Regions from separate parts of the Halobacillus sp. ACCC02827 genome, predicted to be linked through region 1. Evidence: predicted binding sites of a transcription regulator. Region 1 holds the regulator's gene; each other region holds the start of a gene.

The links. Region 1 encodes Rex, which represses fermentation and respiration genes when NADH is low (regulators of the CRP and FNR family bind a similar motif). Its sites were predicted from a motif close to TTGTGAAATATTTCACAA; they were not measured.
Region 2: cydD (thiol reductant ABC exporter subunit CydD) is a predicted target of Rex. The motif match lies at 1,719-1,736, and genes of this name have one in related genera.
Region 3: qoxA (cytochrome aa3 quinol oxidase subunit II) is a predicted target of Rex. The motif match lies at 1,983-2,000, and genes of this name have one in related genera.

The regions. Positions count from the first base shown of each region.
Region 1 is NZ_CP128168.1:403,853-407,116, reverse strand. It holds gene QRD89_RS02250 (MDR family MFS transporter) at 1-32, opposite strand, end outside; gene QRD89_RS02245 (SDR family oxidoreductase) at 218-1,039, shown strand; gene QRD89_RS02240 (redox-sensing transcriptional repressor Rex) at 1,079-1,729, opposite strand; gene moaC (cyclic pyranopterin monophosphate synthase MoaC) at 1,748-2,233, opposite strand; gene QRD89_RS02230 (ABC-F family ATP-binding cassette domain-containing protein) at 2,401-3,264, shown strand, end outside.
Region 2 is NZ_CP128168.1:198,630-201,893, reverse strand. It holds gene cydD (thiol reductant ABC exporter subunit CydD) at 1-1,689, opposite strand, end outside; gene cudC (choline uptake/conversion transcriptional regulator CudC) at 2,169-2,723, shown strand; gene QRD89_RS01165 (high affinity choline transporter 1) at 2,883-3,264, shown strand, end outside.
Region 3 is NZ_CP128168.1:1,296,955-1,300,218, reverse strand. It holds gene qoxB (cytochrome aa3 quinol oxidase subunit I) at 1-899, opposite strand, end outside; gene qoxA (cytochrome aa3 quinol oxidase subunit II) at 918-1,862, opposite strand; gene QRD89_RS06895 (YgjP-like metallopeptidase domain-containing protein) at 2,163-2,762, shown strand; gene zupT (zinc transporter ZupT) at 2,816-3,264, opposite strand, start outside.

The DNA.
Region 1 (3,264 bases):
ACGACGAGCCACTTATTAGGTAATCGTTTCATCGTACCTTACCTCCTTAATTACCTAGTTACTATACCACCATCCTGCAACTCTAATCGCCGCTCGACCGATTTACGAGAGCGGAATCTTTTTTTCTTTGTAATCGCTTCCCTTCTCCCGCCTATGTTTATAACGTTTTTCAAGGTGGGTATAACAAAGAAGAATCACACAAGGAGGCGAACCATTTATGGGACGTTTAGATAACAAAGTAGCTGTCGTGACCGGTTCTGCGACAGGAATCGGAGCGGCAACCGTGAAATTATTCGCAAAGGAAGGCGCGACGGTGGTCTGTGCCGACATCAATGTCGATGCCGTGAAGAAAACGGTGGATGAAATTCATAACGAAGGCGGCGAGGCGGAGACGTACACGCTCGACGTATCGAAAGAGGACAGCGTTTCGGCATTTGCTGATTACCTGAAGAAGACATATGGCAACATCGATGTCCTGTTCAACAACGCAGGGATCGACGAAGAAGGCGGCAAAGTGCACGAATATCCGGTCGATCTCTTCGACCGGATCATCGCCGTCGATCTGCGCGGAACGTTCCTGACGAGCAAATACCTGCTTCCATTAATGATGGATAACGGCGGATCGATCATCAACACATCTTCCATGTCCGGAAGAGCTGCCGACCTCGACCGCTCCGGCTATAACGCGGCGAAAGGCGGAATCACGAACTTCACCCGTGCGATGGCGATCGACTACGCCCGTGACGGCATCCGCGTCAACTCCATCGCTCCCGGTACGATTGAGACACCGCTTGTAGACGGCCTTGCCGGTTCGAAGGAAGATAAGGAAGGACAGGAATTCCGCGATGCCAACAAGTGGATCACTCCACTCGGCCGACTCGGAAGCCCGGACGAAATCGCATCCGTCGCCCTTTTCCTCGCCAGTGACGACAGCTCCTATGTAACCGGAGAGGACATCACGGTCGACGGCGGCATCATGGCCTACACGTGGCCGGGTAAAATGCTGATCGATAAGAAATGGAAAGAAGAAACCGAATAAGAATAACAAAAAAAGATGCCGGAGCCGGCATCTTTTTTTTCAATCCTCTATTTTTCCATCCAACGGATAATGCTTCAAAAAGTAGACGAGCGCTTGAAGCTCAATCGCAAGATCGATATGATGCACCCTCACATCAGACGGCACGTTGATCCGAGCCGGCGTGAAGTTCAGGATACCCGATATTCCGCCCTCGACGAGACGGTCGGTGATCGCCTGCGCCTCTGAGGCAGGAACCGTCAGAATCGCGACCTTCAAATCGCCGATCTTCTTCTCCAGATCATCGATGTGATGGACCTCCACCCCGCCGACTTCACTCCCGATCCGATTCTCACTCGCATCGAAGGCAATCTCGATCTTTGTATTATTGTTCTTCGTGAAATTGTAATTAAGGAAAGCCGTTCCCAGGTTCCCGACACCAATCAGCGCGACACGTGTCGTCTCGTCCTGATCCAGCGTCTTCCGAAAGAAGGAAAGCAGGTACTCGACATTGTAACCATAACCTTTCTTCCCGAGGGCTCCGAAATAGGAGAAATCACGGCGGATGGTTGCGGAATCGACTTTAACTGCCTCACTCAATTCTTTCGATGACACCCGCAGTTTCCCCTGGCTGTGCAGGTTGTTCAGGAAACGGTAATATAACGGAAGCCGCTTCGCTGTCGCCTGAGGGATTTTCGCTTGTTCTATATCCATTGTCGTCTCTCTGCTCCTTTACTCGTCATTTCTTCGGTAATCTCCGTTCTTCCCTCCGGTTTTCTCTGCAAGGTAAGTCGGACCGATGACCATGCCTTTATCTACTGCTTTACACATATCATAAACCGTCAATGCTGTGGCAGAAGCGGCCGTTAGCGCTTCCATTTCTACCCCGGTGCTTCCCTTCGTCTTCACGGAAACCTCGATCAGCAGCTTTTTCGTTTCCCCTGTTTCCCAATCGAAGGATACATCGATTCCCTTCAAGGAAAGCGGATGACACATCGGAATCCAATCCGACGTTTTCTTCGCTGCCATGATTCCGGCGACTTGGGCGACCGCGAGCACGTCCCCTTTGGCCATTGTCTGGTTGGTAATTTTCTCGTATATTTCTTTCTTCACTTCCACACTCGTTCTCGCAACAGCCGTCCGGACCGTATCGTTTTTCTCTGATATATCGACCATCCGTGCCCGGCCCTGCTCATTAAAATGACTGAATTCCGCCATCTCCAACTACCCCTTTTATGTGATTGGTCATGCCGCAGGCGGCAACACTAGTTTCATTTTAACAAAAAATCACAGGGAAGTCGTTAAAGTTTTCACAATCTCGCGAGGGCTTCTGTTGCTAGCAGGCTCACCGATGATATACACTTGATTTATCGAGGTGAAACGACATGATTCTCATGCAGTTGAATCAATTGGAAAAGCGTTTCGGCGCTGAATTGATTTTATCTAATATTAAACTGGAAGTACAAAAGAACGACCGGATCGCCATTGTCGGCAGAAACGGTGCAGGAAAGTCGACCCTGCTGAAGATGATGGCCGGCGAGATGAGCTATGATGAAGGAAACATCTTCATGCCGAAGGAAACGACGCTCGGATATCTCGCTCAAAACACAGGCCTGCAGTCCGACGAGACGATCTGGAATGAAATGGAGAAAGTCTTCCTCCATCTGAAGGACTTAGAGAAAGAGCTGCGCGCGATGGAAGCGAACATGGCAGACCCTGACCTGATCTCGGATCAGGAACGCTACCAGCAGTTATTGACCGATTATGACCGCAAGCAGGAATACTTCAAGAACGCAGGCGGATACCAATACGAAGCGGATATCCGCTCGGTACTGAACGGGCTGAATTTCCAGCATTTCAACTGGGATACACCGATCACGTCCTTAAGCGGCGGCCAGAAGACGAGGCTGGCACTCGGGAAGCTGCTGTTGAAGAAGCCGGACGTGCTTATTCTCGATGAGCCGACCAACCACCTGGACATCGATACGATCTCCTGGCTCGAAGGGTACCTGCAGGGCTACCAGGGTGCGGTCGTCATCGTTTCCCACGACCGCTACTTCCTCGATAAGATCGTCAACACGGTCTACGAGATCGCCTTCCAATCCTCTAAGAAGTATCACGGCAACTACAGTAACTACCTGAAACAGAAAGAAGCCGACTTCGAGCAGGAAATGAAGCGATTTGAGAAGCAGCAGGAAGAGATCAAACGGATGGAGGACTTCATCCAGAAGAACATCGTCCGTGCGACG
Region 2 (3,264 bases), 210 kb from region 1:
TCTATATTCAGGAACCTCTTGAAGCAGCGCTTCATGGGTCCCGAGGCCAACCTGTTCCCCTTTATCAAGAAATAAAATTTGGTCAGCGTTTTTGATGGTGTGCAGACGGTGGGCCACTGTAATGATCGTAGAGTACTCTGCCAATGCAGCTATGGAATGCTGAAGAACCCGTTCCGTCTTTAGGTCAAGGCCGGTTGTCGGTTCATCAAACAAGATGATCGATGGTTTCTTCAGAAAAGCCCGTGCGATTGCCAGCCTCTGTTTTTCCCCGCCGGAAAGGCCGCGCCCTCCCTCTCCAACAGGAGTGTCATACCCTTGATCCAGCGATTCAATTAAATCTGATATACCGGCCTTACGCGCCGCTTCCCTGATCTCTTCCATCGAGTGACGACCGTTGTCACCGATTGCGATATTCTCTGCCATTGTCCCGGAGAATAGATACGGATTCTGGGAAATGTAACTGACACGTCTAAACCAATCTTCCTCATGATAAGAAAATAATGATTTTCCATTTACAATAATTTCGCCCTTCTGAGGTTTTACGAGACCCGCAAACATATGGAGAGCGGTCGTCTTTCCTGCGCCACTCTTTCCCACAATCGCCAATTGCGTTCCTGACGGTAATTTTAAGTTAAGGTCCTGGAGAGAGAACCCTTCCCCGTATTGAAAAGAGACCTCTTTGAACTCTATAAGCGGAGGAGCATCAGTGACCAGCCTTTCTTCTCCCCAGTTCAAGTCCTCTTCCTCTTTCTCCAGTTCCGCAGCCAGTTGATTGGCGGCACCGGCACTCCCTCTCCCTGTATGGAACGCGCTGCCGAAATCTTTTAATGTTAAGTAAAACTCCGGAGCAAGTATAAGAATGAAGAAACTGGAGAAGAAGGATATTTGTTCATAAACGACCAATCGAATTGCAATTTCCAATGCAATCAGTCCAATGCTTAACATAGAAATAAATTCGAGCATCAAAGAGGATACAAACGCCACCTTCAATACTTCCATCGTGGCATCCCGAAAACCGTGACTGCTTGTTTCAATTTCCTTCACCTGCTGTTTGGAACGTCCAAACAATTTAAGCGTTGTAAGACCCTGCAGTGTATCGAGGAATTTCCCGGAGAAGGCAGACAGCTTCTCCATTTGTTCTTCCGATTTCTTCTTTGTCATCACGCCGATAATCGCCATAAATAATGGAATAAACGGTGCGGTAATGATCATGATCAATCCAGAATATAAATGTTCCGCAAATACAACAATCAAGATCATAAAAGGAATAATCATCGTCTGAATCATTTGTGGCAGATAACTACTATAATAACCGTCGATTTCATCTACGGAATCCATAAGGACACTTACTTTACGCCCGGATTGACCTTCCATTGCGGACTGCAGCGGATTCCTGGTGAACTTAGACAGCACCTGCCTGCGAAAATATCGTTTCGAATCTGCTGCCATTTTCACTCCAATTCTTCCGTTCCACCATGTGAAGAATGTGCGTCCTGCCAACACCAGTAATAAGCCCGCAAGAAGCGGCACAATCTCCCCGAAGCTTTCGTTACCGAGAAAGATCCGGTCGACAATCGCTACGAAGAAATAGGATTGACCAATAATGGTTGCCCCGATCAGGAAGGAGGTTACAATCAATGCCCATAGCACACCTTTATTACGAAAAGCTACACGGCTTAGTTGCTTCATAGCTGTTCATTAGCTCCTTATATGCATTTTTGTGAAAAACTTCACATTATCTACATTATAATTCATATCTTTGACGGTTTCTAAAGAAAAGGCGCCGGATTTTGTGACAATTCTGTATCATCGTCCCCTTTTCCAAACACTGTCATACCTTTCTTTTCCCTTTACGAATAAAAGGGGGAATGGGAGGTCATTCTACAGGAAGTATTTATCTTTTTTTATGATTTTTCATGCTTTTTTCGACTATTCCCTATTTTTTTCGACATTATCAGCTAATTTTTTGCAAATTTTCAACATTAACATGTTTATAATTTGCTGTCAAAGGAAAAATAAAAATGAATCTTGTATAACCTATGGGATAGCAAGGCTCAGTACATATTCAAAAAAGATTAAATTTTGACAAGCAGATTATATTCGTTAAGATAAGTTTGTAAAGAAAAAATTTAATGAACTTTACTGCATGCGTGGCGAGGAGGTTTTTAATGACCAAGAATCATGAAGATGACTCCAGAGACGTCATCGAGAATGCCAAAGCCTTAGTCATCGACTCCATAGCAGAAACGATGGATTTGTATGGCGTGACGCGGAGTGCCGGAACCCTTTATGGAACGATGTACTTCGAAAAGGACATGACCCTCGATGAAATGCGTGAGAAACTCGGAATGAGTAAGCCGAGCATGAGCACAGGAGTGAAGAAGCTCCAAAGCTACAGCATCGTCAAGCAGACATTCCGAAAAGGAACACGCCGTCAGACATTTGTCGCAGAAAAAGATTTCTTCAACTTCTTCTCCAATTTCTTCTCAAGAAAATGGATCAGAGAAGCTAAGATCAATATGGATGCCGTAAAAAAGGCACAAGCTGAACTGGAAATGATCATGAATTCTACGGATATTGATGAGGACACCAGATTTGAAGCAGAGCGGATCCACCGTCAGTTGGAAGGATCCAAGCCTTATTATAAATGGCTGTTGAAGTTAGTCGATTCCATAGAAAGTGGAGAGATTTTCGAGTACATCCCTATTGATTCTGAAGAATAATTGTTTCTATGCGCCTCTCAAAAATAACAGAACATGTTATTTCAGGGGAGACGTATGCGCGCTGTGATTTGCAGAAAATTCAAAAAACTACAAGGAGTGATATCATTGCAACCGTCAAATCAATCGAAGTCCTTCTTGGCTAAGAACGGACCGGCTATTTTGCTTGCAACACTGTTAGGTATATTTGTCCTCTACATCGCCTTCACAAATGAAAACATCCAATGGGGCGGATTCATCGCCATGATTGCCTTTTATGCCCTCGTTTACTACATCGGTGCTATCTTCGCTACTAAAAAATCCGGATCTCTCGAAGACATGATGGTCGCTGACCGCAGCATGCCGCTCGGCGTCGCCATGTTTACAATGGCCGCTACCTGGGTCGGTGGTGGTTACATCAACGGGACGGCGGAATCCACTTATGCCGACGGAATCGTATGGGCCCAGGCGCCTTGGGGCTATGCACTAAGTTTGATCATTGGTGGTATCTTCTATGCCCGTAAGATGCGCCGTTATGAATTCATGACCATCCTCGATCCACTTG
Region 3 (3,264 bases), 890 kb from region 1:
GCGAAAGCCGCAATGACTTCGGAGAAGATACCGAATGCCGGCAGAATAACGATGTAAACCTCAGGGTGTCCCCACATCCAGAATAAGTTCGCCCACATCATCGGCAGTCCTTCTCCGGTCAGTGTGAAGAACTGAGCACCGAAGATACGGTCGATCGTCAATAGCGCAAGCGCTACAGTAAGGATCGGGAATGCGAACACGATGATGAAACAAGTAACCAATGTCGACCATGTGAAGATCGGCATGTGGAACAGTTTCATACCAGGGGCACGCATCTTAAGGATGGTTACCATCAAGTTGATTCCGGTACCCAATGTACCGATACCCGAGAGCTGTAAGCCCATCAAGTAGAAGTTCTGACCTGGTCCTGGACTCATTGCCGCACCTGCAAGCGGTGTGTAACTTGTCCAACCAGCGTCCGGTGATCCCCCGATGACGAAGGAAATGTTGAATAGAATAGCTCCGAATGCAAACGACCAGAAGCTGACAGCGTTCAAATAAGGGAACGCGAAGTCACGTGCTCCGATTTGCAATGGAACGATAATGTTCATCAAACCGATAAGGAACGGCATCGCCATGAAGATGATCATGATCGTACCGTGTGTCGTAAAGATTTCATTATAGTGTTGGGAATCTAGGAATCCAAGACCTGGAAAAGCAAGCTGGATCCTCATCATTAAGGCGTCGACACCACCACGGAATAACATGAGCAGTGCAGCCAGGATGTACATGATTCCGATTTTCTTATGGTCGACGGTAGTCAACCATTCACGCCAAAGCCAGCCCCATTTCTTGAAATACGTCAATACGAAGACGATTGCGATCGAAACGAGTGCAATCGACACCATAGCGCCGTAAATAAGCGGTTCGCCGGTGACTAATATATCAGTAATGTGCATGTCCTCTCACCTGCTTTCTTAATCGAATGTTTCTTGTGTTTCAACCTCGTCGTTACCTAAGTGAAGCTTCTCTCCATAAAGATCGAAGTATCTGTCAACGACGTAAGACGCTCCTTCATGTGTACCGTGATCAACAAATTCCAAGTGCGTAGAGGAATAAGATGATTTGTCTGTCAGACCAGGTTTGACCAAATCATTGTATTGATCCTGTGTAAGTTCCGGAGACTCGTTCTGGATATCGCTGACCCAGCTGTTAAAGTTCTCTTCGCTTTCCGCATGAACTTTGAACGTCTGTGCTGCGAAACCTTCTCCGTTGAAGTTGGAGTTACGTCCATCGTAGACCCCTTCTTCATCTGCCTGAAGATAAAGCTTCGTCATCATTCCTGCCATGTTGTACTTCTGACCACCGAGTGCCGGGATCCAAAGTGCGGACATGGAGTCTGCGGATGTCAATCGGAATTCGATCGGACGATCCGTCGGAATGTGTAAGTAGTTCACTGTTTCAATGTCCTGTTCCGGATAACTGAAGAACCATTTCCAATCCGCCGCTGTCGCATAAACGACCAGAGGTTCTTTCGCCTCTTCTCCTGCAGCAGGTTCTGGAGGTTTCTCCAGGTCGAACAATGTAGTGACCGTCGGGATCGATAGTAATGTAACGATAATGATCGGAATAACTGTCCAAACAACTTCAATAGCTGTGTTACCGTGAAGGTTCGGAGCATAGTCCTTATCGCCTCGACCAGGACGATCGCGGTACTTGATGACCATATACGCAAATAGTGCAAAAACAACCACGACAATTCCAAGCATGAACCATAAGGAATATACGATTAGATCTTTCTGGCTTTCCGCCACTGGACCTTTCGGGTTAAGCACAGTCATTTGCCCACAGCCGCTCAGGAACAATACCAGGCTTAGTGGAAGTAGTCCTAGCCATCTAGAACGCAGATGTTTAGCTTTCATTTGTTTTAACCCTCCTATCAGACTATTATTTATAAGTACAAGAATGAGACATCTATGACTCTCATCCATACTACTAGGGCTTGAATGATTATATCAGATTTTGTAGAATTTCACCTCCCTTTCACAAATATTTCACATTAACAGGCGCATCTTTGTTAACTTTTTGTTACAATCAAGCGTTTACATGCTATTTACTTCCATTTATTAATAAATTTGTAACACTTTTATCTCAATCTTGGACTTTTGACGGAATCTTCCGTCTCCATTAAACTGGTTAATAGAATAAAGGAGAGAATACTAATGCAGACCATCGTATATGATGACAAAGAAATACACTATGACCTACATAAAAAACCGGATGTCCCGTTTATCAAAATTTATATGGACGATTTGAACGGTGTACAGGTGACGGCTTCTTCTAATAAAGAAGAAACACGGGTCCGCGCATTCGTCGAGAAGAAAGCCGGCTGGATCATCGATCGTTGGTGCGGCACCCATGAAGACTTATACATCTTGGATACGATCGATTTTAAGGAAAAGGAACAGCGGATTCCTTACCTTGGCCGCTCCTATAAGCTGAAGATTCATCCGGAAACAGACTCGACCGAGGCTTCCTTCGCCTTTCGTAAAGGAGGGTTCGCCTTCCATTTCCCACAGGAGTGGAACGAAGAGAAGCGTCAGGAAGCCTGGCGGGAGCAGACAAAGGCATGGTTTAAACAAAAGGCTGCCGATAAGCTCGCCTCCCTTGCAGAGGAAACCTCTGTATCCATCGAAGAGGACCACATCCGTTTGGGACGTAAGCATAAGGACGGCATTCAATTGAACTGGCGGCTCGTCCATCGCCCGAAAGAAACGACCGCCCGGACAATCCAGGACCTGATCGAAGAAAAAGCATACTGACATAAAAAACCCTTCCACCTATATAGTGGAAGGGTTTTTTCGATGAGTAAAATTCAGATGAATAGCAATAAGCTGAGCGCCATCACAGCCATACCGGCTACGACACCGTAAATGGATAAGTGTGCTTCCCCGTACCGTCTCGAAGCCGGAAGCAGTTCATCAAGGGAAATGAAGACCATGATTCCGGCAACACCGGCGAACAACACTCCGAACATGACATCATTCAGAAACGGCATGAGAATCAGAAAGGCGAGAATAGCACCAAGCGGCTCAGATAACCCGCTCAAGAAGGAAAGCTTGAACGCCTTCTTCTTATCTCCTGTAGCAAAGTACACCGGTACGGATACAGCGATCCCCTCCGGGATGTTGTGGATCGCTATGGCTGCGGCAATCGCAATCCCAAGCGTCGGATCATTGAGCGCAGCTGTGAACGTGGCAATCCCTTCCGGAAAGTTGTGAATCGCTATAGCAAGTGCCGTGAAGGTCCCCATCTTCAGAAGAG